Rhodovastum atsumiense: one gene and its partner. Each later gene encodes a partner of the first gene's protein in a complex. Links are inferred from orthologs where the notes say so. Each region holds a gene or a part of one and is shown in the gene's direction. Other genes may lie near its edges.

Region 1 (16,245 bases):
ACCTGGAATCGATCCGCCAGGATCCGAAGCTGCAACTGCTGTCGCAGCCGGGGCTGAACATCGGCTATCTCGCCTTCAACAATCTCAAGGCGCCGTTCACCGACAAGCGGGTGCGCCAGGCGATCAACTACGCGATCGACAAGAAGGCGATCCTGACCGCGATCTACCAGGGCGCCGGCACGCCGGCCAAGAACCTGATCCCGCCCACCCTGTGGGGCTACAACGATCAGGTGCCCGAACAGGCCTACGACCCGGCGAAGGCGCGTGCGCTGCTCGCCGAGGCCGGCTTCCCCAACGGCTTCGAGACCACGCTGTGGGCGATGCCGGTGCAGCGCCCCTACAATCCCGACGCCCGGCGCATGGCCGAGCTGATCCAGGCCGACCTCGCCAAGATCGGCGTCAAGGCCAGCATCGTCAGCTATGAATGGGGCGAGTACCGCAAGCGCCTGCAGAACGCCGAGCACGGCCTCGCCCTGTTCGGCTGGACCGGCGACAACGGTGATCCGGACAACTTCTTCACCCCGCTGGCCGGCTGCGACGCCGCGCGCATCGGCGGCGGCAGCGTCTCCAAGTGGTGCAACCAGGACTTCGAAGCCCTGATCCGCAAGGCGGCGCAGGTCCCCGTGCAGGCCGAGCGCGCCAAGCTGTACCAGCAGGCGCAGCTGGTGATGCGCGAGGAGCAGCCCTTCTTCCTGGTCGCTCATTCGGTGGTGTTCTGGCCGGTCCGCAAGGAGGTCGTCGGCTTCAAGATGAGCCCGTTCGGCCGCGTGCAGTTCGAGCCGGTCGACCTGAAGTAAGCCCGGTCGCTGTCCGCCTCGCCCGCAAGCGGGGGAGGCGGACAGCCGCCGCACGGCCACTCCCCACCGCCCCGCCACAGTTCCCGGACAGCGCCCCTTGGTCCGCTTTCTCTTCCGCCGCCTGGCACTGATCGTGCCGACCTTCATCGGCGTGACCTTCCTGGCCTTCCTGCTGATCCGCCTCGTCCCCGGCGACCCGATCGAGGTGCGCGTCGGCGAGCACGGCATCGAACCCGAGCGCCTCGCCGCGCTGCGCCATGACTTCGGTCTCGACCAGCCGCTGTGGAAGCAGTTCCTCGACTACGAGGTCGGCGTGGTCACCGGCGGGCTCGGCGTCTCCGTGGTCACGCGCGAGCCGGTCTGGCGGGAGTTCACCACGCTGTTCCCGGCCACGCTGGAGCTGACGCTCTGCGCCATCCTGCTCGCCATGGCGGTGGGCATCCCGCTCGGGGTGGTGGCGGCGGTGAAGCGGGGATCGGCCTTCGATTACGGATTGATGGGGTTATCCGTCACCGGCGCCTCCATGCCGATCTTCTGGTGGGGGCTGATGATGATCCTGATCTTCTCAGTCGCCCTCGGCTGGACCCCGGTCTCCGGCCGCATCAGTGACATGTACTATGTGGAGCCCTGGTCGGGCTTCATGCTGATCGACACCTGGTTCAGCGAGGACGAGGGCGCCTTCGCCTCGGCCGTAGGCCACCTGATCCTGCCTACGATCGTATTGGGAACGCAACCTCTGGCGGTGGTGGCGCGCATGACGCGCTCGGCCATGCTGGAAGTGCTCGGCGAGGACTACATCCGTACCGCGCGGGCCAAGGGCCTGGGCGTGTCGCGGGTGGTGGTGGTGCACGCGCTGCGCAACGCGCTGATCCCGGTGGTGACGGTCATCGGCCTGCAGGCCGGCACGCTGCTGGGCGGGGCCATCCTGACGGAGACGATCTTCTCCTGGCCCGGCGTCGGCCACTGGCTGGTCGAGAGCATCCAGCGTCGCGACTACCCGGTGCTGCAGGGCGGCACGCTGCTGGTGGCGACCCTGGTGATCCTGGTCAATCTCGGCGTCGACATGACCTATGGCTTCCTCAATCCCCGGATCCGTCGATGAGGGCGCAGTCCTGATGTCCGGCAACGAGACCCTTGTCGCGGCGCCGCCGGAAGCGCCGCCCATGCCCGGCCGCATCCGCCTGTTCTGGCGCGGTTTCGCCGAGAACCGTGGCGCGGTGCTCGGGCTCGCCTTCATGGTGGTGCTGGTGGTGCTGGCGGTATTCGCCGACGTGGTGGCACCGCATTCGCCGATCGAGCAGTACCGCGACGCCTTCCTCACCCCGCCGGTCTGGCAGGAGGGCGGAAGCTGGACCTATCCGCTCGGCACCGACGATGTCGGCCGTGACATCCTCTCGCGCCTGATCTACGGGGCGCGGCTGTCGCTGCTGATCGGGATTTCGGTGGTGGCGCTGTCGATGACCTGCGGCACGGCGCTCGGCCTGACCGCCGCCTTCTCGGGCGGGGTGGTCGACACCATCATCATGCGGCTGATGGACATCGTGCTGGTGTTCCCGAGCCTGCTGCTGGCCATCGTCATCGTCGCCATCCTGGGGCCGGGCCTGTTCAACGCCATGCTGGCAGTGGCGATCGTGACGCTGCCCGGCTACACGCGACTGTCGCGCGCCTCGGCGATGTCGGAACTGGCGCGCGACTACGTCACCGCCACGCGCTGCGCCGGCGCCGGGCGGCTTTACCTGATGTTCAACACCGTGCTGCCGAACTGCACGGCGCCGCTGATCGTGCAGGCCTCGCTCGGCTTCTCGGCGGCGATCCTGGATGCCGCGGCGCTCGGCTTCCTCGGGCTGGGCGCGCAGCCGCCGACGCCGGAATGGGGCACCATGCTCGCCGGCGCGCTGCAGTACTACCAGCGGGCCTGGTGGGTGCTGACCTTCCCCGGCCTGTTCATCCTGTTCACCGTGCTCGCCTTCAACCTGTTCGGCGACGGGTTGCGCGATGCCCTCGATCCCAAGCTGAAACGCTGATGCCGCTGCTGGAAATCCGCAATCTCGCGGTCGATTTCGCCACCGCCCGCGGCCGCTTCCGCGCCGTGGACGGGGTGGACGTCACGGTGGACGAGGGCGAGGTCCTCTGCATCGTGGGGGAATCCGGCTCGGGCAAGAGCGTGTCGATGCTCGCCGCCATGGGGCTGATCGGCTGGCCTGGCCGCGTCAGCGCCGAGGCGCTGCGCTTCGACGGCGCCGACCTGCTCTCGCTGTCGGCGCGCCAGCGCCGGCGGGTGGTCGGCAAGGACATGGCGATGGTGTTCCAGGAGCCGATGTCCAGCCTCAATCCCTGCTATCCGGTGGGCTGGCAGATCGCCGAGGCGCTGCGGGCGCATGACGCCGTGCCGCGCAACAAGGTCCGCGACCGCGTGGTGGAACTGCTTGACCAGGTGGGCATTCCTGATCCCGGCCGCCGGCTCTCGGCCTTTCCGCACCAGCTCTCGGGCGGCATGAACCAGCGCGTCATGATCGCCATGGCGATCGCCTGCAACCCGCGCCTGCTGATCGCCGACGAGCCGACCACGGCGCTGGATGTCACCATCCAGAAGCAGATCCTTGATCTGCTGGTCGACCTGCAGAAGCAGCGTGGCATGGCGCTGGTGCTGATCACCCACGACATGGGCGTGGTGGCCGAGACCGCCCACCGCGTGCAGGTGATGTATGCCGGGCAGATGGTGGAGGAGCAGCCCACCGAGGCGCTGTTCGCCACCCCGCGCCATCCCTACACGGCGGCCCTGCTCGATGCCCTGCCGGAACGCGCCCTGGGACGGCGGCGGCTGCCGACCATTCCGGGGGTGGTGCCCGGCATCGACGACCGCCCGCAGGGCTGCCTGTTCAATCCGCGCTGCCGCTTTGCCGATACCGCCTGCCGCAGCGTCCCGCCGACGCTCGCCGGCCCGTCCGGCCGCCGCGCCCGTTGCCATTTCCCGCTCGACCGGACCCCGTCCGCCGCGCCCCCTCCCGGGGTGGCGGACGGGGAGGGACCCAGCCAGGTGCTGCAGCCATGACCCCAGCCATGGAGGCGGCCGCGCTGCGCCGCCATTACCCGGTCGGGGGCGGCCTGTTCGTCCCGAAGGCGCTGGTGAAGGCGGTCGACGGCGTGTCCTTCGTGCTGCATCCCGGCGAGACCCTGGCGGTGGTCGGCGAGTCCGGCTGCGGCAAGTCCACGCTCGCGCGCATGGCGACGCTGATGGAACTGCCGAGCGCGGGCGAGCTGCTGATCGACGGCCGCAAGGTGCCGCTCGACGACGAGGTGGAACGCCGCCGCCTGCGCCTCAATGTGCAGATGGTGTTCCAGAATCCGTACGGGTCGCTCAACCCGCGCAAGACCGTGGGCGCCATCCTCGAGGAGCCGCTCGCGCTGAATGGCCGCGGCGGCCGCGCCGAGCGCGAGCAGGCGGTGCGGGCGATGATGGCCCGGGTCGGGCTGCGCCAGGACCAGTACGGCCGCTATCCGCACATGTTCTCCGGCGGGCAGCGCCAGCGCATCGCCATCGCCCGGGCGTTGATGCTCAATCCGCGCGTGGTGGTGGCCGACGAGCCGGTGTCGGCGCTGGACGTATCGATCCAGGCCCAGGTGCTGAACCTGCTGATGGATCTGCAGGACGAGTTCCGTCTCGCCTACCTGTTCATCAGCCATGACCTGAGCGTGGTCCGCCACATCGCCCGCGAGGTGCTGGTGCTGTATTGCGGCCGCCCGGTCGAGCACGGCCCGAAGGAGAGCGTGTTCGCAGCGCCCCTGCACCCCTACACGCGCGCGCTGCTTGCCGCCACGCCCTCGATCGATGCGCGCCACCGCAAGCAGGTGGCGTCGGTGCGGGGCGAACTGCCATCCCCCCTGAACCCGCCGCCCGGCTGCGCCTTCGCCTCGCGCTGTCCGCATGCGACCGATCGCTGCACGGCGGAGCGGCCGGACTGGCGCGTGCTCGGCGATCACCAGGTCGCGTGCCATTACGCGGAGCAACTGGGGTAGTTCCGAATTCCACCGGAATTCGGGGTTAGACCGGCAGGCTGACCGGGGCCGGCCGCCGGCGGCCGGCAGTCCCGGCCGCCGCGATGGGTGTGGCCGGAGTGCCGCTATCCGGGCCCACGGAAAATCGAAATCAGTGTTGGATCCCCCCGCGCCATCTGCATGCGCGGGTATGTATTTCCGTGGAACCAACCGATCGCCCGGGCAGTGGAGACAGGCTTACCACTCTGGGCAGCTTGAACTTCTGCCGGGCTCCTCTGTTGCGCCCATGCCGCCGTCAAGTGAAACGAACTTGAATTTTCGGTCTTCACTGTATCGTGAATACAACAGCACTGTGTCTGTACTGCCACATAGCTTGGTGGAAACGCACAACGCGCACGTTGTGCGGCCGTGGATGCTGGCTTCGTTCCAACTTGGACACTACGGTTTGCTGCGCTGGACAGGGCGATCAACAGCCCCGCCTCTGGGTCGCTAGCAGAGACCCGTCATGCGAGGAGAGAACCATGAAATTGCGGAGCGTGATGCTGGCCGCGACCATGCTGGCGTTGCCGGTAACGGCGTGGACGGCGGAGCCGATCACTGGCTTGTATATCGGTGGCGGTATCGGATTTGACTACCTGAACTCAGTGAATGCCAAGAGCGTCTCGTTCGCCACCCCGGTCTTCGGCGTGACCAGATCCGTCAGCAGCAATGGGTCGCTTTCGTCGAGTGGCGGTTTCGTCGGGCTTGCCAGCGTCGGCTATGGGCTCGGCAACGGCCTGCGCTTCGAACTGGAGGGCAATTACCGGTCCAATCACACCCGGACCACCGGGACTTCGGGCATTGCCGGCGGCGGCAACATCCTGCAGTACGGCGTCTTCGTGAACGGGTTGTACGACTTCACCGAAGTCGCGAGCTGGGTCCAGCCCTATGCCGGCATCGGCTTCGGCTATATCTGGAACGAATTCCAGTCGGGCCGGTTGTACACCACCAACCTGAACCCGCAGTCGCAGATCAACTTCAGCAATTCTTCCTCTGGTGAAGCGGCCGGGCAGGTGATCCTCGGCGCGGCCTTCCCGCTCGGTGTACCCGGCCTGGCGCTGACGACCGAGTTCCGTTTCGTCGGCCAGTTCGGCGAGCCGAGCTTCAACGGATCGACGGCCATCCGGCGTGGGTCGGCGGTCGGCCCGGCCAGCGGCACCTCGATCAAGATCGGCAACCCCACCAACGAATCCGTTCTGGTCGGGCTTCGTTATGCCTTCAATGCGGCCCCGCCGCCGCCGCCGCCCGCACCGGCCCCCGTTGCCGCACCGGCGCCGGCGCCCTCGCGCACCTACCTGGTGTTCTTCGACTGGGATCGGGCCGACCTGACCGCGCGCGCGCGCCAGATCATCGCCGAGGCGGCGCAGAACTCGAGTCGAGTGCAATACACCCGTATCGAGGTTGCCGGTCACGCCGACCGCACCGGCACCGCCAACTACAATATCGCCCTGTCGCGCCGCCGCGCCGAGAACGTGGCCGCCGAGCTGGTGCGCAACGGCGTGCCGCGCGAAGCCATCTCGATCGAAGCCTTCGGCTACAGCCGTCCGCTGGTGCCGACCGCCCCGGGCGTGCGGGAACCGCAGAACCGCCGCGTCGAGATCGTCTTCAAGTAGGCGCGCGGGGCCGGGGCGCGTCCCGGCCGGCAACATCGTTGCATCTTCCGCCCGCCGTCGGTCGCAGGACCGGCGGCGGGTTTTTCATGGCGAGTCGGCGATGCGTTCCGCCTTGCCAACTATTCTCTTCTCGTTCGGGAGGTCGTTGCGGGGGCATGCCTGGGTATGGCCGCTCCCGGAGTAGGGGAATATCTGTTGCAAAAAAGCAACTCTGTGTCCCCGAAAACCGTCTCTGGATCGCGACAGAGACAATCACTGCTGGTCACTACGGGACCCGAACACTACCTTTCCGGCAAGTAGAGCGGGGAAGGCAATCGCCTACCCGAGGGCGCGCATAGCGGCCCGGAACGCGAGGAGAGCACACGATGACGATTCGGAACGCGCTGTTGGCCGCGTCCGTCTTGGCCCTGCCGGCTGTGGCGCAGGCGCAGCCGATCAATGGTCTCTATGTCGGTGGTGGGCTGGGCTACAACTACACGCAGGACATCGACACCAAGGGGACGGCGGCGATTCCCGGTGGCACGGTCAGCGGCTCCGGGAAGCTGACGGGCAATGGCGGCCTCGGCGCGGTCGGCAGCGTTGGCTGGGGCTTCGGCAACGGCGTGCGCGTCGAGCTCGAGGGCAACTACCGTGAGAACCACACGCGCCTGAGCAAGGCGGGTGCGGTCCGTGGCGGTGCCGACCTGCAGACCTACGGCGTGATGATCAACGGCCTGTATGACTTCGACCTCGGCCTGCCGGTGACGCCGTATGCCGGCGCCGGTATCGGCTATGAATGGACGCAGGTCAGCAGCGCGAAGGCGTATCTGCCGGGCGGGCCGAACCAGATCAGCGGCGCGAACAAGACCGAAGGCAGCCTGGCGACGCAGGCGATCCTGGGCGCGTCCTATGCGCTGCCGGTGCCGGGCCTGTCGCTGACCGCCGAGTACCGCTTCATGGCGACGGTCGAGGAGCCCAAGTACAAGGGCAGCGTGGCTGGCGTGCCGGGGACGGTGAAGCTGGGCAACCAGTATAACCACGCTGCGATGCTGGGCGTGCGCTACGCGTTCAACTCGGCTCCGGCGGTGCCGCCGCCGGCCCCCGCGCCGGTGGTTGCCCCTGCGCCGGCGCCCTCGCGCACCTACTTGGTGTTCTTCGACTGGGATCGGGCTGAGCTGACCGCGCGTGCGCGCCAGATCATCGCCGAGGCGGCGCAGAACTCGACCCGCGTGCAGCTGACGCAGATCGAGGTTGCCGGCCACGCCGACCGCACCGGCACCGCCCGCTACAACCTGGCGCTGTCGCGCAAGCGCGCCGAGAACGTGGCGGCCGAGCTGGTGCGCAACGGCGTGCCGCGCAACGTCATCGCGATCCAGGCCTATGGCGACAGCCGCCCGCTGGTGCCCACCGCCGCCGGCGTCCGCGAGCCGCAGAACCGTCGCGTCGAGATCGTGCTGAAGTAGATCCGGATACGATCCGAAGTGGGACGTCCCCCGCCGCCGGCGCCCGCGCCGGCGGCGGATCTGTCTTGATGCAGTCCGTTATCGACTGCGGGCGGGGCAGCCGGACATGAACCGCCGTATCGCTTCGACTCCGGTCGAAGTACAAGAGCCCTGATTCCGGCTCGCATCATGCCGGCGACATCAATCCGATATGAGAACGTGCATTCCCGTCCTGCCGTCATGGCGGATGGGCGCGCCTCATTTTCGTCAAACTCGAATGAAATGCCGTTTCGTCGCCGTATTGCCTTATCGCGGCGAGCCTACAAGCGAGGAGAATAAGCCATGAAACTTCGGAACGCGCTGTTGGCCGCGTCCGTGTTGGCCCTGCCGGTGGTGGCGCAGGCGCAGCCGATCAACGGCCTCTATGTCGGTGGTGGGCTGGGCTACAACTACACGCAGGACATCGACACCAAGGGAACGGCGGCGATTCCCGGCGGCACGGTCAGCGGCTCCGGGAAGCTGACGGGCAATGGCGGTCTTGGCGCGGTCGGCAGCGTTGGCTGGGGCTTCGGCAACGGCGTGCGCGTCGAGCTCGAGGGCAATTACCGCGACAACCACACGCGCCTGACCAAGGCGGGCCGTGTGCAGGGCGGTGCCGATCTGCAGACCTACGGCGTGATGATCAACGGCCTGTATGATTTCGACCTCGGCCTGCCGGTGACGCCGTATGCCGGCGCCGGTATCGGCTATGAATGGACGCAGGTCAGCAGCGCGAAGGCGTATCTGCCGGGCGGGCCGAACCAGATCAGCGGTGCGAACAAGACCGAAGGCAGCCTGGCGACGCAGGCGATCCTGGGCGCGTCCTATGCGCTGCCGGTGCCGGGCCTGTCGCTGACCGCCGAGTATCGCTTCATGGCGACGGTCGAGGAGCCCAAGTACAAGGGCAGCGTGGCTGGCGTGCCGGGGACGGTGAAGCTGGGCAACCAGTATAACCACGCGGCGATGCTGGGCGTGCGCTATGCGTTCAACTCGGCTCCGGCGGTGCCGCCGCCGGCCCCGGTGCCGGTGGTTGCCCCCGCGCCGGCGCCCTCGCGCACCTACCTGGTGTTCTTCGACTGGGATCGGGCTGACCTGACCGCGCGCGCGCGCCAGATCATCGCCGAGGCGGCGCAGAACTCGACCCGCGTGCAGCTGACGCAGATCGAGGTTGCCGGCCACGCCGACCGCACCGGCACCGCCCGCTACAATCTCGGGCTGTCGCGCAAGCGTGCCGAGAACGTGGCGGCCGAGCTGGTGCGCAACGGCGTGCCGCGCAATGCCATCGCGATCCAGGCCTACGGCGACAGCCGCCCGCTGGTGCCGACCGCCGCCGGCGTCCGCGAGCCGCAGAACCGTCGCGTCGAGATCGTGCTGCGCTAACCGGTACAAGCAAGGCCAGGGGAGCCCCTCTGGCCTTGCCCTGGTCCGGTTGACGGAAAAAAGAGGCCCGGAAGACCGCAATCGGTCTCCCGGGCCTCTTTATATGTACCGGTCATCAGCTCTGCGCCTTGCGCATCGCGCCGGATCTTCAACCATCGCGGATGGTCCGGCCGGCGAAGCGGGCGGCATCCCCTGGCAACGAAACCATCCGTTGCCAGGGCCGGGGTGACGGGGGCGCTGCGTTACTTCTTCTTCTTCTTCGCTGCCGCCACGGCCTTCGCCGGCGCGGGGGCCGGCGCCGCGGTCGCCGGGCATTCTGCGAACTTCATCGCCTGCGGCAGGGACTGCGTCTTCGTTTCGGCGAAGCGGGGCAGTTCCTCGGGCTTCTGCAGGGCCATGACTTCATCGAACTGACCCAGGCTGCGTTCGCAGAACTGCGACCCCAGCACCATGGCGCGCTGCGACTGCGCGTTGGCGAGCTGGGTGATGTAGTCGTCGCGCGACTGCTGCCAGCGCCGCTTGTCGTTACGGCTGAAATAGGTCTCCGCCGTCTTCTCCTGTTGCAGCAGCGACGGCCGGTACCGGTTCACGAAGGCGTTGTACTTGTCTTCCGCCCGGCAGGAGATGGCCGTAACCATCAGGTTGCTTTTCAGCGCGGCGACCGAGAACGCCGTCACTTCACCCGGACGGGCACACCACGGCGCCGGAGGCGGCTCGGGCAGCGGCGGCGGCTGATAGGCGACCTGCGGCGGGGCCGGGGGTTCCTTGTCAGTGCAGCCGGCGATCAAAGCGAGGAGAACCAGGGCCAGCGCGGGACGCAGCATGGGAATCATCCAGAGGCAGGGAGGGAAGTGCAGGAATAGGCACGGTCCGCCGTGTCGCGCAACCGCCCCGCTTGGCCCCGCCCCTTCGCTGCAGCGCCGCGAAGAAGGGGGTTGCACGCTGAATATGTCTGCTATGCTTCGTGGCGTTTGCAAACTTTCAGCGCCGGCGAGCACCCCGATATGCCAGAAAGCCAGATCGACGTCGCTTCCGACCCTTTCCGCGATTATCGCCCGGGGCCGTTTTTCTGCGAACTCACGAGCGAGAGGGCGGGCGATGGTGGTGCCGCGGCCGTCGTGCGCGAACGCATTGGATCCATTGGACTCGACGCGCTGCGCGCGCGTGCCCAGGCGGCCGAGAACGATCTGTTCAACCTCGGCATCACCTTCACGGTTTATTCGGATGCCACCGCAATCGACCGGATCATGCCGTTCGACTGCATTCCGCGCATTCTGACCGCGGCGGAATGGCGGGTCATCGATACCGGCGTGCAGCAGCGAGTCGCGGCGCTCAATGCGTTCCTGCACGACATCTACCACGAGCGGCGGATCCTCAAGGATGGCGTGGTGCCGGCCGAACTCGTGCTCGGGAATGCCAATTACCGGCCGGAGATGGAGGATTTCCCGGTCCGGTTCGGCACCTACGTGCATATCTGCGGCACCGACATCGTGCGCGACACCGCCGGCAATTTCATGGTCCTGGAAGATAACGGTCGCACGCCTTCCGGCGTGTCCTACGTCGTCGAGAACCGCCACATGATGTCGCGGGCCTTCCCCGACCTGATGGCGGGGATGCGGCTGCGGCCGGTCGACGATTATGGCGAGCGCCTGTTGAGCGCCATGGTCGAGATCGCGCCCGAGGGGGTGGATGACCCGCAAGTGGTGCTGCTCAGCCCCGGCATCTACAACTCGGCTTATTTCGAGCACGTCTTTCTCGCGCGCGAAATGGGGGTGCCGCTGGTCGAGGGGGCCGACCTGTTCGTCGAGCAGGACCGGGTGTGGATGCGCACCACCGGCGGGCGGCGCCCGGTGCATACCATCTACCGGCGCATCAGCGACGACTTCCTCGACCCCACCGTTGGCCGGCCGGAAAGCCTGCTCGGCGTGCCGGGCCTGATCGGGGCGTGGCGGCGCGGCAACGTGGCGCTGGCCAACGCGGTCGGCACCGGCGTCGCCGACGACAAGGCGGTGTACGCTTATATGCCAAGGATCATCCGCTACTACCTGTCCGAGGATCCGATCCTGCCCAATGTCGAGACCCATATCTGTCGCGAGCCGGAAGGGCTGGCCTATACGCTCGCGCATCTGGACCAGCTGGTGATCAAGCCTGTCGGGGAATCCGGGGGCTATGGCATCACCATCGGCCCGCACGCCTCCCGCGCCCAGCTCGAACATGCCCGCGCGGCGCTGCTGGCCGATCCCGCCAACTGGATCAGCCAGCCGGTGATCTCGCTGTCGGTCGCTCCGACGCTCTGCGACGAGGGGATCCGGCCGCGGCATCTCGACCTGCGGCCTTATGCGGTCACCGGGCGGCAGACCTGGGTGTTGCCGGGCGGGCTGACGCGGGTGGCGCTGCGCCCGGGCAGCCTGGTGGTGAATTCGTCCCAGGGCGGCGGGTCGAAGGACACCTGGGTCCTGGCCGAAGCGGAGGTGGCATGATGCGCAACGAATTGCCGCTGCTCGCGCGCTATGCCGAGGGCCTGTTCTGGATGGCCCGGTATCTCGAGCGCGTCGAGAACATCGCCCGTCTCATCGACGTCACCCAGAATTTCGAGAGCCCCGGCCGCGAGAGCGAAAGCTGGTTCGCCCTGGTGCGCATCAACGCCGACGAGGCGGGCTTCGCCGAGCGTGGGCTGGCCCCGGGGGCGGAGGCGGTGAAGCGCTTCTACCTGCTCGACCACGACAATCCCACCAGCGTGCCGGCCGCGCTGGAAGCGGCCCGCATGAATGCGCGCACCCTGCGCCCGCTGATCTCGACGGAGATGTGGGTACAACTGAACGTCTTTCACCGTGACATGGTGGCGATCGATGCCGCCGATCTGCAGGGCGACCGGTTGTCGCGGCTGTGTGCGCGCATCAAGGAGGGCGTGCAGACCCATACCGGCATCACCGAGGGAACGTTCTTCCGCGACCAGGGCTGGCTGTTCTACCAGCTCGGGCGCCAGATCGAGCGCGCTGACCAGACTACCCGGATGCTGGACATCCGCTATCACCTGCTGGTCCCCGCCACCAACGGCGAGGCGCGGCGCGTGGCCGAGCTGACGCAGTGGGGCGGTGTGCTGCGGGCCGCGGCCGGCTATCACGCCTTCCGCCGCATCGCCCCAGCGGGCTTCACCCCCGCCGACGTGGTAGGTTTCCTGTTGCGTGACAATCACTTCCCCCGCAGTGTCGCGCTCTGCCTGGAGCAGGTCGACTGGGTGCTGAACCGGCTGCGCGCCACCTGGGGGCTGCGGGGCACCGTGCGGGCGCTGGAACAGGTCGAGGAGTTGCGGACCACGTTGCTGGGGCCGACCGTCCAGACGATCCTGGACGAGGGCCTGCATCATTTCCTCGACCATTTGCAATGTGGCCTGATCGACCTCGCCGGCGAGATCGGCACCGCGTTCTTCCGCGACTGGCGCCCCTACGCCGAGCAGTCGCAGAAACAAGGGTAGGAGAGGGGTGCAGGGGCCTTTTGGCCCCTGCTGGAGTCCAGAGGCGAAGCCTTTGGCGGGGTTTGGGGCAGCGCCCCAAGCGCGGCATTGACCCGTGGCGACCCGGCTCTAACTTGGCCGCCGGAGGCCTGCCATGCCGCATGTTGCAACAGAGCGTTTTCTCACCGAGCTGGCAGCCATTGTCGGCCCGAGAGGGTTGCTGACCGATCCGACCGATATCGCACCTTATGCCGAGGACTGGCGCCGCCTCTACCGGGGCCACCCCCCGGCTGTGGTTCGGCCCGCCACCACGCAGGAGGTCGCCGAGGTCGTGCGGGCCTGTGCCGCTGCCGGTGTGGGCATCGTCCCCCAGGGCGGCAACACGTCGATGGTCGGTGGCGCCGTGCCGGCCGAGGACGGCAGTGAGATCGTGCTGGCGCTCGCCCGGCTCAACCGGATCCTCGAGATTGACCCGGTGGACATGACCCTGACCCTGCAGGCCGGGGTGACCCTGAAGGCGGCGCAGGAGGCGGCGGCGGCCAAAGGCTGCCTGCTGCCGTTGTCGATCGCCTCGGAGGGGACCGCGCAGATCGGTGGGGTGCTGGCCACCAATGCCGGCGGCAACAACACGATCCGCTACGGCAATGCCCGTGATCTCGTGCTCGGGCTGGAGGTGGTGTTGCCGGACGGGGAGGTCTGGGAGGGCTTGCGCCGGCTGCGCAAGGACAATACCGGCTATTGCCTGCGCCAGCTTTTCGTCGGCGCCGAGGGGACGCTCGGCATCATCACCGCCGCCGTGCTGAAGCTGGCTCCGCTGCCGCGCGAGGTGGAGGTGGCGCTGTGTGCGCTGCCGTCCGCCGAGGCGGCGCTGGACCTGTTCTCCCGGTTCCAGGCGCAGGATCCGGCCGCGCTGCAGGCATTCGAATATATGTCGGGCTCCGGCATGGATCTGGTGCTGGCGCATATTCCCGGCTCTGCGTTGCCGCTCGTGACCCCGGCCGACCATTATGTCCTGGTCGAGCTGGCGTCTCCGCGGGTCGGGGCTGGTCTGCGCCCGGCGCTGGAGGAGGTGCTGGGGGCGGCGCTGGAAGAGGGGGTGGTGCTGGATGCCGCCATTGCCGCCTCCGGGGCGCAGCGCGCGGCGATCTGGAAGCTGCGCGAGGAGCATTCCGAGGCGCAGAAGCGGGCCGGCGCCTCGGTCAAGAACGATGTCTCGGTGCCGGTCTCGCGCGTCCCGGCGCTGCTCCACCGGGCGGCGGAGGCCTGCGAGGCGCTGCTGCCGGGCATCCGCATCGTCCCGTTCGGGCATCTCGGCGATGGCAACATTCACTTCAACCTGGTCCAGCCCGAGGGCATGGACCCGGCTGCCTTCCTGGCCCGCGACCAGGACCTGATGGCGGCGGTCGGCGCGGTGGTGCGCGACCTCGGCGGCAGTTTTTCGGCCGAGCACGGGGTCGGGCGGCTGAAGCCGGCGATGCTGCCCGGCTGGCGGGGCGGGGCGGAGCTTGAGACCATGCGGCGCATCAAGCAGGCGCTGGATCCGCACGGCATCATGAACCCCGGCAAGGTCCTGCCATGATGTGCAGGCGCCTCCCGGCGCCGCTTCACGGTTTTGCCGGTGGCCCCGGCCCGGCTAAAGTGCCGGCATGAGCGTGCTGCCCATCCGAATCGGCCCGATTGTCACCCGGCTCGATCGCTATATTTTCCGCCAGTTGCTGCTGGCCCTGGTCGCCACCACCGCCGGGCTGGTGGCGCTGATCTGGCTGACGCAGTCGCTGCGCTTCGTCGAGCTGGTGGTCAACCGTGGGTTGTCGGTTCGGGTGTTCCTGGAACTGTCGAGCCTGCAGATTCCTTATTTTGTCTCGGTGATCCTGCCGATCACGACCTTCGTCGTGGTGCAGTTCATCTACCAGAGGTTGTCCGGCGACCGGGAACTGACGGTGATGCGCGCGGCCGGGCTGTCGCCGCTGGCGCTGGCGCGGCCGGCGCTCGCGGTGGCGCTGGTGGCGGTGGCCTGCGGCTACCTGCTGAACCTGGTGCTGGTGCCGGCGGCCTCGCAGGCGTTCCGGCAGTATCAGTTCGAGATCCGCAACCGCGTGGCCGCCTTCCTGCTGCAGGAAGGCGTGTTCACCCCGGTCTCCGACGACCTGACGGTCTATGTGCGGGCGCGCGACCCCGATGGCGGGCTGCGTGGCATCCTGATCGAGGACGCCCGGCAGAAGAACAATCCGGCCACCATCCTGGCCGAGCGCGGGCGGCTGGTGTCATCGGAGGGCGCGCCGCGGGTGCTGCTGATCAACGGCAGCCGCCAGGAGATCGACCGCCAGACCGGCCGGCTCAACGTGCTGACCTTCGCCGAGAACATGATCGACCTCAGCCGCAGCGAGCGCGGGGAGGAGCAGCGATTCCGCGACATCAGCGAGATGTCGCTCGGTGAATTGCTGCATCCGGTGGCGGGGGCGGTACTGGAGCGCGACCTGCCGAAGCTGCAGGTGGAGGCAAACCGGCGCCTGGCATCACCGCTGACCACGCTGACCTTCACCCTGGTCGCGCTGGTCTGCGTGCTGATGGGCACGTTCCGCCGCCATGGCGGGCTGGTGCGGCCGCTGCTGGCGGTGCTGGCGGTGGTCGGGCTGCTGGCATCTTCCCTGCTGCTGACCAATCTCGCCGCCAAGCAGGCGGCGATGATCCCGCTGATCTGGGTGAATGCGGTGCTGCCCGGCCTGGTCTGCGCCTGGGCGCTGTTCGGCCCGCAGTTCCGGCTGGTCCCGGTTGCCCTGCAACTGCGGCTGGGGGCGAGCTGACCCGTGACCGTCGCCGCGACGCTTTCCCTTTATATCGCCCGCGTCTTCGCCGCCTCGGTGGGCGTGATGCTGGCCGGGCTGACCGGGCTGATCGCCCTGTTCGACTTCATCGAGCTGCTGCGCCGCTCGGCGACACGGACCGAGGCGACCTTCGCCGTGGTGACCGAGATCGCCGCCATGCGCCTGCCCTGGATCATCATGCAGATCCTGCCCTTCGCGGTGCTGCTGGGCGGGATCTGGGCGTTCTGGCGGCTCACCCGCTCCTCCGCGCTGGTGGTGGCGCGTGCCTCCGGGGTGTCCGCCTGGCAGTTCCTGGCCGCGCCGCTGCTCTGCGCGCTGGCGATGGGGGCGTTCGCGACCGCGGCGCTCAGCCCGATCTCGGCGGTGATGCGGGCGCGGGCGGAGGCGCTGGAGAACGTGTACCTGCGCAGCGGCGGCGGACCGCTGGCGCTGAACGGCGGCCAGCTCTGGCTGCGCCAGTCCGATGAGGGACTGGTGCCGCAGGGGGTGGCGATCCTGCACGCCCGCAGCGTGCAACTGCGCGAGACCCGGCTGGTGGCCCAGGATGTCAGCCTGTTCCGTCTTGATGCCGGCGACCGGCTGCTGGAGCGGGTGGAGGCGACGCGGGCGGAGCTCGGCCCCGGGGTGTGGCAGTTGGAGAACGCCCGCACCATCCAGCCCGGCCGGCTGCCCTCGGCGCCG
Region 2 (11,073 bases), 820 kb from region 1 along the record:
GCGGTGAGAATGATGCTGCTCATGTCCAGCGTGACGCGCACCACCACGCTGGGCAGGCAGAGCGGCGCGATGTGGCGCAGCACGATGCGGGCGTGCGAGGCACCGGTGAGGCGGGCGGCGGCGATGAAATCGGTGCCCCGGACGGTCAGCGCCTCGGCGCGCGCCAGCCGCGCATAGGGCGGCCAGGCGGTAAGCGCGATGGCGAAGATGGCCGAGGTGATGCCGGGCCGGATGGCGGCGACGAAGGCAAGGGCGAGGATCAGGCGCGGAAAGGCCAGGAAGACGTCGGTCAGCCGCATCAGCACGCGGTCGAGCAGGCCACCGGCATAGCCCGCGACACAGCCAATCGCGAGGCCGACCGGTGCGACCAGCGTCACCACCGCGACCACCATTCCCAGCGTGACCCGTCCGCCATGCAGCAGGCGCGAATAGATGTCGCGGCCGAGTTCGTCGGTGCCGAGCCAATGCTGTGCCGAGGGCGGCTGCAAACGCTGGGCGAGGTTCTGGGCGGCGGGATCGTGGGTGGCGAGCCATGGGGCGGCGAGCGAGGTGGCGATCAGCAGCATGACCACGACGAGGCCGCCGAGGGCCAGCGGGTGGGCGCGGAAACTGCGCCACAGCCGGTAGCGCTGCCCCCACGCCGCCTGGGCGCGCGAGGCGGGGGTATCGGTGAGCAGCCAGTCGCGCCAGGACGCCGCGCTCATCGGACGCGCGGATCCATTAAGCGGTAGAGCAGGTCGGCGACCAGGTTGAACACCAGATACGTTATCCCCACCACCAGCGTCGCGCCCAGCACGGCGTTCATGTCGGCATTCAGCAGCGACACCGTCAGGTACTGGCCGAGGCCGGGCCAGGAGAACACCGTCTCGGTTACCACCGCGCCTTCCAGCAGCCCGGCATAGGTCAGCGCCAGCACCGTCACCAGCCGTACCGCGATGTTGCCGAAGGCATGGCGCCAGATCACCCGCATGGCCGACAGCCCCTTGGCATGCGCGGTGACGATGTATTCGCCGGACAGGGCATCGAGCATGAAGGCGCGCGTCATGCGGGCGATGTACGCCATGCTGAACCAAGCCAGCACGCCCGCGGGCTGCAGCAGATGCGCCACGGCGTCGCGGAAGGCATCCCAATCGCCGGCGAGCAGCGCATCCACCGTCAGGAGGTTGGTGATCGCCGGCACGGTGTCCTCGAACACCACGTCCTGTCGCCCCGGTCCCGGCGCGATGCCGAGGGTGGCGTAGAAGATCAGCAGGGTCAGCAGGGCCAGCACGAAGATCGGCACCGAGTGCCCGGCGAGGCACAGCACCCGGATGGCGTGGTCGGTGCGCGTGCCCTGCCTCACCGCCGCCAGCACGCCGAGCGGCACGCCGGCCAGCGTGGCGATCACGATCGCCACCGTCGCCAGTTCGAGCGTGGCGGGAAAGAAGCGGGCGATGTCGTCGACCACGCTGTGCGAGGTCATCACCGAGCGGCCAAGATCCCCCTGCAGCAGCCGCCCGAGATAAAGGGCGAACTGCACCGGCAAGGAACGGTCGAGGCCCAGTGCGGCACGGGTCTGCTCGACCACGTCCTGCGGCGCGCGGTCGCCGACGATGGCCAACACCGGGTCGATCGGCATCACCCGGCCGATGAAGAAGGTCACCAGCACCAGGCCCAGCAGCGTGATCGCCACGCTGCCGAGCCCGCCAGCGAGCACGCCCAGGCGACGGATCACGCGGTCTTGCTGGCGGTGTAGAAGACGTTGCGACCCGACAGCGGCGCGATCTCGAAGCCCGTGACAACCTTGCGCAGCGCCGCGGTTTCCTGGCTCTGCAGCATGATGGCAAAGGGGCTGCGGGCCTGTGAATCGCGCTGCAGTGACTCGTATTCGGCGATGCGCTTCCTGGCGTCGGTTTCGCGCGCGGCGGCGGCGGCACGCTCGCTCAGCTCGGTGTCCTGCCAGGAATTGCGCCAGGCGAGCGTACGGCTGCGGGCCGTGTCGGAATTGTCGGTGTTGATGTTGAAGGCTTCGGCGTTGGTGTGCGGATCGAAATAGTCCGGCCCCCAGGCGAGCAGGGCAAGCTGATGCTGGCGGGCGCGGGTGCGGGTGAACACCTGGCGACTTTCGCCGGCGACCAGCGTCACCTTGATGCCGAGTTCCCCCAGGTTAGCCTGGATCGCCTGGGCAATGTCGGCAGTGGGCTGGATGGAGGCATGGTCAAGCGTCACCTCGAAGCCCTGGGCGAACCCGGCACGGGCGAGCAGGTCGCGGGCCCGGGCCAGGTCGCGGCGGAACGGCTGGTCCTTGATGGAAGCGGGGAAGCCTTCGGGCAGGAAGCTCTGGTGCACCCGGTGGGTGAAGGGGGTGATGTTCTTCTGGATGGCGTCGTAGTCGATCGCCCACTTGATCGCCTGGCGCACCTCGGGCCGGGCCAAAGCGGGGTGCGCCTGGTTCATGCCCACATAGAGCAGCGAGCCCCGCAGCGCCCGAGAGAGTCGCAGCGACGGGTCGGCCTCGGCGGCACGCAACTGCTCGGCCTGGAGATCGCGAGCGATGTCGATGTCGCCCTTCTGCAGTTGCAGCAACTGCGCGGATGGATCGGCGATGTGCTTGACAATGACGCGCCGCGTTTTCGGGCGGACCAGGGCATGCGGGTTGGTCTCGTAGAGCACCGTCTCGTTGGCCTTCCAGTTGCGCAGCACGTACGGCCCGCTGCCGGCGCTATGGGTCTTCAGCCACTGGTTGCCGAGATCATCTCCCTGGGCATTGGCCAGCACCTCGGCTTTTTCGACCACGCTGGCGACGTTGGCGGTGAGGCAATACAGCAACAGGGTCGGCGCGACCTGGGCGCCGACCGTCAGCACCAGGGTGCGGGGATCGGGCGCGACGATGCGGACATCGACGTTGTCCCTGGCGAAGCCGAACTGGGTGAGGATGAAGGCCGGCGTCTTGTTCAGCTTCACCGCGCGTTGCAGCGAAAAGGCCGCATCCTCGGCGGTGACCGGCTTGCCGGTGGCGAATTTCGCATTGCCGCGCAGGTGGAACGTGAAGGTGACGCCGTCCGGGGCGACCTCCCATGTCTCGGCCAGATCCCCCTTCAGGCGGTTCGGGTCGGCGGGATCGGGCTCCAGCAGGCGGTTGTAGCAGTTGCTCACTGCCTCGCCACCGTTCACCTCGAAGGTCTCGCCGGGATCGAGGCTGATCAGTTGCTCCAGTTGCTGGCCAACCACCAGCACATCCTTCGGGGTGGCGGCAAACGCCGACGGAACGAAAGCGGTCGCGGCCGAGGCGGCCAGAACACTGCGACGGGTCAGCATGGTGGGGCTCCGGAACATCCGAGATCGGCATTGAACGGCAGGGGCATTGTCTCCACAACCTCGCGCCGCCGTGTTTTCACAGAAGGGCGTGAACTCCCGCTCGCTCCTGGCATCCGGCCCACGGGATTCCGCTTCAGGTCGGCACGGAAGGCGGCATGACGGATAAAATGCAGCGATGCCTGCGAAACATCGAAGGTCACGATACCAGGATCCCGGAATGCATCGAACGCCGACAGTCAGCCTCGCCGTGAACACGATACAAGATTGTAAATTCGATTTTTATACGATGCATATTGCGTTGCGCAACACTCATTCGGAATCATGCAACACCCTGACACCCTATCATCGGGGCCTGGCAACGACCATATGTCATTGCAGTTTCGGTTCGACGGCCCTTTAATTTAACGTGCATTTATAGTGTTTTAATTTGCCATGCGAATAAATGTTGTATTTAATGATCCAGGTCGCCAAGCTCCGCATGGCCGCCACCTGCCCCAGTGAGACCAGGTCCATGCCCGGATGCCGCGCCGCGCTTCTCCGTTCAGCGATCGCGCCCGGGCCCATTTCCCGCCATTGCCGAAACCGGAATTTCGTCCATGCACCGACGTGATCTGCTTGCTGGAAGCCTGACCGTCGCCGGTATCCCCTGGCTGTCGCTCCGCCCCGCCGCCGCCGAGGCGCCCGCCACGCCGGTGCGTGGCGGCGTGGCCCGCATCGCGGTACAGGAACCCGCCATCCTGACCTCCGCCTTCCTGCCGACGATGAACATCGGCATGGTTTCTTCGAAGATCCTGGAGGGGCTGGTCAGTTACGACCTCGACCTCAGGCCTGTGCCGGCCCTGGCGGAATCGTGGGAAACGTCGGCGGATGGCCTGCGCGTCACCTTTCATCTGCGGCGTGAAGCAAAATGGCATGACGGAACGCCGTTCACCTCGGCCGATGTGCGCTTCACCCTCCTGAACGTGTGGAAGGCGCTGCATCCCTTCGGCCGCGCCGTCTATGCCAACGTCACCGAGGTCGAGACACCCGATCCGCACACCGCGGTGGTCGTGCTGTCCGCCCCGGCGCTCTATCTGTTCAACTACATCAACACCTATGGCTCGCAGATCCTGCCCCGCCATCTCTACGAGGGCACGGACATCCTGAAGAACCCGGCCAACGCCGCGCCCATCGGCACCGGCCCGTTCCGCTTCAAGGAATGGGTCCGCGGCAGCCACATCACGCTGGAACGCAATCCCGATTACTGGCAGCCGGGGAAACCCTACCTGGACGGCATCATCTTCCGCTTCATCCCCGACGCCGTGGCCAGGACGGTGGCACTGGAAGCAGGAGAAATCGACCAGGCCATCGGCTCGCTGATCCCTGTCACCAGCCTGCGGCGCTTCGCCGACACCTCGCGCTATTCCATCGCCACCGAGGACGGACGCTTCCTCGCTTCCATTTTCCTCGCCCAACTGAATGTCCGGCGCCCGCCCCTGTCCGACCGGCGGGTGCGGCAGGCGCTCTCCCATGCCATCGACCGGGCGGCGCTGGTGCGGCTGGTATGGCAGGGCTACGGCAAGCCGGCCACAGGGCCCATCCCCTCTTCGGTCACGCAGTACTACTGGCACGGCACCCCGCAGGCCTACGACCCAAAGAAAGCCGAGCAACTGCTGGACGAGGCGGGACTCCGCCGCGGTCCGGACGGCAGGCGCTTCCGCCTCAACCTTGTCAACGGCAGCGGCGACAGCCTGGAAGCCATCCGCGCGAGCGAGTTCCTCAAGCAATATCTCGGCCGTGTCGGCGTCGACATCGACATCGACATCATCGTCGACGAACCCGCCGCCTTCCTGCGCCGCGTCTACACCGACGCCAACTACGACATCATGATCTCCAGCCTGCACCGGCTGCCGGATCCGACGCTCGGCGTGCAGCGCCTCTACTGGACACGCAACATCATCAAGGGCGCGCCCTGGACCAACGGCTCCGGCTATTCCAACCCGGAACTGGACCGCATCATGGAGGCTGCGGCGGCCGAGGGCGACGTGACGCGCCGCCGGGCGCTGATCCGGCGCTGGCAGGACATCGCGCAGGAAGACGTGCCGATCCTCGACCTGGTGGAACTGACCTGGACCACCGTTTCCACCGCGCGCTTGCGCAAGCTGCGGCCGCAGGGCGACGGCCTGTTCGCCGGCCTGGAGGATGCCTGGCTGGTGCCCGCCCGGTGATCCGGCCGGCGCTGTGGCGCTATTTCCTGCGCCGGCTCGCGCAGGTACTGCCGGTGCTGTTCGGCATCGCCGCGCTGAACTTCCTCATCCTGCAGATCGCGCCCGGCGACGTGGTGGATGTGCTGGCGGGCGAGGCCGGCGCGGCGACCCCGGAATACATGGCCGCGCTGCGCCGCAGCTTCGGCCTGGACCAGCCGCTGTTGCTGCGCTTCGCCCATTACCTGTGGAACCTGGCGCAACTGCAGCTCGGCTTCTCCTTCCGTCAGAACATGCCGGTGCAGGAGCTGATCCTGACCCGGCTGCCGGCCACGCTGCTGCTGATGCTCTCGGCCCTGGTCATTGCCGTCGTGCTCGGCGCGCTGCTTGGCGTCATCGCCGCGGCGCGGGTGCATAGCTGGATCGACAGCGCGATTTCCGGCCTCGTGCTGCTGACCTACGCGGTGCCGACCTTCTGGCTCGGACTGATGGCCATCGTGCTGTTCTCCGCCGGCCTCGGCTGGCTGCCCTCGGGCGGAATGGTGACGGTCGGCGCGGATCTGCACGGCGGCGCGCTGGCAGGGGATGTGCTGGCGCATCTGCTGCTGCCGGCGCTGACGCTCTCCACCTTTTATCTCGCCGTCTATACCCGGCTGGTGCGCGGCGCCATGCTGGAACTCCATGGCGCCGACTTCATCCGCACCGCCCGCGCCAAGGGCGCGCCCGAATGGCGCGTGACCCTGCTGCACGCCTTCCGCAACGCGCTGCTGCCGATGGTGACGATGCTCGGCTACCAGGCCGCCTCGCTGCTCAGCGGCGCGGTGCTGGTGGAAACGGTGTTCAGTTGGCCCGGCCTCGGCCGGCTGGCCTTCGAGGCGATCCGCGCGCGCGATCTCAACCTGTTGCTCGGCATCCTGTTCTTCAGCTCGATCCTGGTGACGCTGGTGAACCTCGCGGTGGACCTGCTTTACGTCGCGATCGACCCGCGCGTCGACCTGCAGGCGCGACGCTCTTGAACGACCCTCCGGACAGCACGCGGCGGGGCTTGCTGCGCCGCCTCGCGCGGCAGCGCAGCGCCTGTGCCGGCGGGGCATTGCTGACGCTGGTGCTCGCGCTGGCACTGCTCGGGCCGTTCGTCTGGCCGGGCGATCCCTGGGCGATGGCGGCGCCCCCCATGCTGTGGCCGGGCGAGAATCTGGCCAATCCGCTCGGCACCGACGTGATGGGACGCGATCTCGCCATGGGGCTGGTCTCCGGCGCGCGGGTCTCGCTGCTGATCGGCTTCGTCAGCACCGCGATCGCCGCCTGCGTGGGCACGCTGCTCGGCGCGCTGGGTGGCTTCTACGGCGGGCGCGTCGATGCCCTGCTGATGCGCCTGACGGAACTGTTCCAGACCGTGCCGACCTTCGTCCTGGCGGTGGTGCTGGTGGCGGTGTTCCAGCCATCGGTCGCGACCGCGACGGTGGCCATCGGCATCGTCTCCTGGCCGGCCACCGCGCGGCTGGTGCGGGCACAGTTCCTCGCCCTGCGTGGGCGGGAATTCGTGCTGGCGGCGGAAACCTTCGGCATGGGGCCGGTCCGGTTGATCTTCACGCAGATCCTGCCCAACGCGCTGCCGCCGGTGATCGCCATCTCCACGCTGACCATCGCCCACGCCATCCAGACGGAAGCGGCCCTGGCATTCCTCGGCCTCGGCGACCCGAACGTCATGAGCTGGGGCACCATCATCGGCAGCGGCCGCGAGCAACTGAGCGAGGCATGGTATGTCTGCGGCCTGCCCGGCATCGCCGTCATCGTCACGGTGCTGGCCTTCAACCTGCTCGGCGAGGGGTTGAACGACGCGCTGAACCCGCATCTGCAGCGGCGCTGAGGAAACCCGGAATGGCCCTGCTGGAGATCCGCGGCCTGCGCACCTGGTTCCGCACCGAAGCCGGCATGCTCAAGGCGGTGGACGGCGTCGACCTGACGCTGGAGCGCGGCGAGACGCTGGCCCTGGTCGGCGAGAGCGGCAGCGGCAAGTCGGTCACCGCCTGCTCGCTGCTGCGCCTGGTGGAGCCCGCCGGCGGGCGCATCGCCGGCGGGGAGGTGCTCTTCCGCGGCACCGACCTGCTGCGGCTGGACGCGGCCGGTATCCGCGCCGTGCGCGGCGACCGCATCGCCATGATCTTCCAGGAACCGCTCTCGGCGCTCAACCCGGTGCAGACCATCGGCGCGCAGATCGTCGAGGCGCTGCGGCTGCATCGCCGCCTGAGCCGCCGTGCTGCCTGGAAGCGGGCCATGGAATTGCTGGCGCTGGTGCAGATCCCCTCGCCGCACGAGCGGGCCCGCGAATTCCCGCACCGGCTGTCGGGCGGCATGCGCCAGCGGGCGATGATCGCCATGGCGCTCGCCTGCGAGCCGGAATTGCTGATCGCCGACGAGCCGACCACGGCGCTCGACGTCACCACCCAGGTGCAGATCCTGGCCCTGCTGCGCGACCTGCAGCGGCGTCTTGGCATGGGCCTGCTGCTGATCACCCACGACCTCGGCGTGGTGGCGGAAGTCGCCGACCGCGTCGCCGTCATGTATGCCGGCCGGGTGGTGGAGGAAGGTCCGGTCGACCGTTTCTTCGCTGCCCCCGCCCACCCCTACGCGCGCGGCCTGCTCGATGCGGTGCGGCTGGAGGCACTGGCGCCCGGCAGCCGGCTGCCGGAGATCCCGGGCATGGTGCCCTCGCTGGTGCGGCGGCCGCCGGGCTGCGCCTTTGCCCCCCGCTGCGCCCGCGTCTCTCCCCGCTGCGAAGAAGAGGATCCCGTGCTGCGCACCGAAGCCGATGGCTGTCGCCATGCCTGCTTCAACCCGCATCGCGGCGACGACGCCGGCCAGGCCGCGGCATGACGCCGCCGCTGTTGGACCTGCACAGGGTGACGTGCGGCTTCGTCACGGCGCGTGGCGTGGTGCGCGCGGTGGAAGAGGTCAGCCTGCGGCTGCACCATGGGGAAACGCTGGGATTGGTGGGGGAGAGCGGGTGCGGCAAATCGACTCTCGCCCGGCTGGCGATGCGCCTGATTGCCCCCGGCAGCGGCAGCATCCGCTTCGACGGCATCGACCTGGCAACGGCCCGCGGCGAGGACCTGCGCCGCTACCGCGCCGCCGTGCAAATGGTCTTCCAGGATCCCTATGCCGCGCTCAACCCGCGCGAGACGATCGGCACCATCCTGGAACAGCCCCTGATCGTGCATCGCCGCGGCGGCAGGTCCGCGCGCCGGGCCGAGGCGCTTGCCATGCTCGCGCGCGTCGGCCTGCGGCCGGAACTCGCCACCCGTTACCCCTCGGAGCTCTCCGGCGGCCAGCGCCAGCGCGTCGGCATTGCCCGTGCGCTCATGCTGCAGCCGCGCATGTTGGTCTGTGACGAGGCGGTCTCAGCCCTTGATGTCTCGGTGCGGTCGCAGGTGCTGAACCTGTTGCTGAGGCTGCGCGCCGACCACGGTCTCGGCATGCTGTTCATCTCGCACGATCTTTCGGTGGTGCGCCATCTCGCCGACCGGGTGGCGGTGATGTATCTTGGCCGGATCGTCGAGTTCGCGCCACGTGACATGCTGTGGCAGGCCCCGCTGCATCCCTACACGCGTGCCCTGATGGCCGCGACACCGCTCGCCAATCCCGCCGCGGCACGGAGCCGCGTCGCACCGCCCTTGCCTGGCGAGGTGCCGAGCCCGCTTGATCCGCCGCCCGGCTGCCACTTCCATCCGCGCTGCCCGCTGGCAATCCCGAGATGCCGGCAGGAAACACCGGACCTGCACGAGGCAACATCCGGCCATTCGGTGGCCTGCCACCTCGCCGGTGAGTCGCCCTGTGCACTCCCGATGGTCGGATAAGCCGATCCGTCCGGGATCCGGGCGCCGTTCGAGGTGACCGCAACTGCGGTGAAACGCTTGATGCGAAGGGGGGAAAACGATCGTGGTGTATGGAGTGTTGGTGTGGTGGGGTCAGGGTGGGTTTGAAGACCTGGCGGCGACCTACTCTCCCGCGTCTTAGGACGCAGTACCATGGGCGCTGGGGTATTTCACGGCCGAGTTCGGGATGGGATCGGGTGGGGGGACCCCGCCAGAGCCACCAGGTCGTCAAACCCACCCTGATTGTGTGTGTCAGGGTGTGGGGGCAGGTTCTGGTGTTTGCGTCGGTGTGTGTGCGTGGTGAGGCCTGAGTGGCGGTTGGTGTGGATGACTGCTGTGCGTGATGGGGGAGATGATCGAGCCTGTTGGGCGATTAGGACCGGTTAGCTGAGCGCGTTGCCGCGCGTATACATCCGGCCTATCGACGTGCTGGTCTTGCACGGCCCTCGGGGAGACCTGGTTTTGAGGGAAGTTTCCCGCTTAGATGCTTTCAGCGGTTATCTTGTCCGCACATAGCTACCCGGCGGTGCCGCTGGCGCGACAACCGGTTCACCAGAGGTGCGTCCATCCCGGTCCTCTCGTACTAGGGACAGCTCCTCGCAAGTCTCCTTCACCCACGGCAGATAGGGACCGAACTGTCTCACGACGTTCTAAACCCAGCTCACGTACCACTTTAATCGGCGAACAGCCGAACCCTTGGGACCTGCTCCAGCCCCAGGATGTGATGAGCCGACATCGAGGTGCCAAACCTCCCCGTCGATGTGGACTCTTGGGGGAGATCAGCCTGTTATCCCTAGAGTACCTTTTATCCGTTGAGCGATGGCCCTTCCACGCGGGACCACCGGATCACTATGGCCGACTTTCGTCTCTGCTCGAGCTGTCGCTCTCGCAGTCAGGCGGGCTTATGCCATTGCACTCAGCAGCCGATGTCCGACCGGCCTGAGCCCACCATCGCGCGCCTCCGTTACCATTTGGGAGGCGACCGCCCCAGTCAAACTGCCTGCCATGCAGGGTCCCGGATCGGGCTGACCGATCGCGGTTAGACATCAGAAGCGCCCAGGGTGGTATTTCAAGGTTGGCTCCGCCGAAGCTGGCGCCCCGGTTTCAAAGCCTCCCACCTATCCTACACAGTGCTCTCCTAATGCCACTGCAAAGCTGCAGTAAAGGTTCATAGGGTCTTTCCGTCTGACCGCGGGTACCCCGCATCTTCACGGGGAATTCAATTTCGCTGAGCCGATGCCGGAGACAGTGGGGAAGTCGTTACGCCATTCGTGCAGGTCGGAACTTACCCGACAAGGAATTTCGCTACCTTAGGACCGTTATAGTTACGGCCGCCGTTTACCGGGGCTTCAATTCAGTGCTCGCACACCTCCTCTTAACCTTCCGGCACCGGGCAGGCGTCAGACCCTATACGTCGTCTCTCGACTTCGCAGAGCCCTGTGTTTTTACTAAACAGTCGCTACCCCCTGGTCTGTGCCACCCGACCATGGTTGCCCACAGCCGGGTCCCGCTTATCCCGAAGTTACGCGGGCAATTTGCCTAGTTCCTTCGACATCGTTCTCTCAAGCGCCTTGGTATACTCTACCAGTCCACCTGTGTCGGTTTCGGGTACGGTCTATACGCTGGAGCTGTTTCCCGGGATGTTCCGGCCGCAGGGACAATCCGATAAGCCCCCACCACGTTTCACATCCGTCACTTCCAGCAGGCCCAGGAATTTT

What was found.
Region 2: the proteins of NBY65_RS02500 (region 1) and NBY65_RS06290 are in contact, whole or in part, in a cryo-EM structure (PDB 8Z1Y), measured with the Escherichia coli proteins. The link is inferred for Rhodovastum atsumiense from one-to-one orthologs.

What each region holds. Positions count from the first base shown.
Region 1 is NZ_OW485601.1:585,255-601,499, reverse strand. The notes cover bases 990-3,866. They hold NBY65_RS02500 (ABC transporter permease subunit), read left to right. Parts: upstream 990-1,912; coding sequence 1,913-2,821; downstream 2,822-3,866. Other genes in these bases: NBY65_RS02490 (dipeptide ABC transporter ATP-binding protein), read left to right, coding at 3,846-3,866; NBY65_RS02495 (ABC transporter ATP-binding protein), read left to right, coding at 2,821-3,849; NBY65_RS02505 (ABC transporter permease subunit), read left to right, coding at 990-1,899. Also shown: NBY65_RS02510 (ABC transporter substrate-binding protein), read left to right, coding at 1-797; more of NBY65_RS02505, read left to right, coding at 895-989; more of NBY65_RS02490, read left to right, coding at 3,867-4,814; NBY65_RS02485 (OmpA family protein), read left to right, coding at 5,315-6,445; NBY65_RS02480 (OmpA family protein), read left to right, coding at 6,811-7,887; NBY65_RS02475 (OmpA family protein), read left to right, coding at 8,209-9,285; NBY65_RS02470 (hypothetical protein), read right to left, coding at 9,528-10,109; NBY65_RS02465 (circularly permuted type 2 ATP-grasp protein), read left to right, coding at 10,290-11,765; NBY65_RS02460 (alpha-E domain-containing protein), read left to right, coding at 11,762-12,760; NBY65_RS02455 (FAD-binding oxidoreductase), read left to right, coding at 12,894-14,318; LPS export ABC transporter permease LptF, read left to right, coding at 14,386-15,543; LPS export ABC transporter permease LptG, read left to right, coding at 15,547-16,245. UniProt on the Escherichia coli protein: Part of the ABC transporter DppABCDF involved in dipeptide transport. Responsible for the translocation of the substrate across the membrane.
Region 2 is NZ_OW485601.1:1,410,417-1,421,489, forward strand. Bases 7,348-10,345 are described here. They hold NBY65_RS06290 (ABC transporter ATP-binding protein), read left to right. Parts: upstream 7,348-8,353; coding sequence 8,354-9,337; downstream 9,338-10,345. Other genes in these bases: NBY65_RS06280 (ABC transporter permease), read left to right, coding at 7,348-7,350; NBY65_RS06285 (ABC transporter ATP-binding protein), read left to right, coding at 7,362-8,357. Outside these bases: nikC (nickel transporter permease), read right to left, coding at 1-704; NBY65_RS06260 (ABC transporter permease), read right to left, coding at 701-1,714; NBY65_RS06265 (ABC transporter substrate-binding protein), read right to left, coding at 1,711-3,297; NBY65_RS06270 (ABC transporter substrate-binding protein), read left to right, coding at 3,894-5,504; NBY65_RS06275 (ABC transporter permease), read left to right, coding at 5,501-6,496; more of NBY65_RS06280, read left to right, coding at 6,493-7,347. UniProt on the Escherichia coli protein: Part of the ABC transporter DppABCDF involved in dipeptide transport. Responsible for energy coupling to the transport system.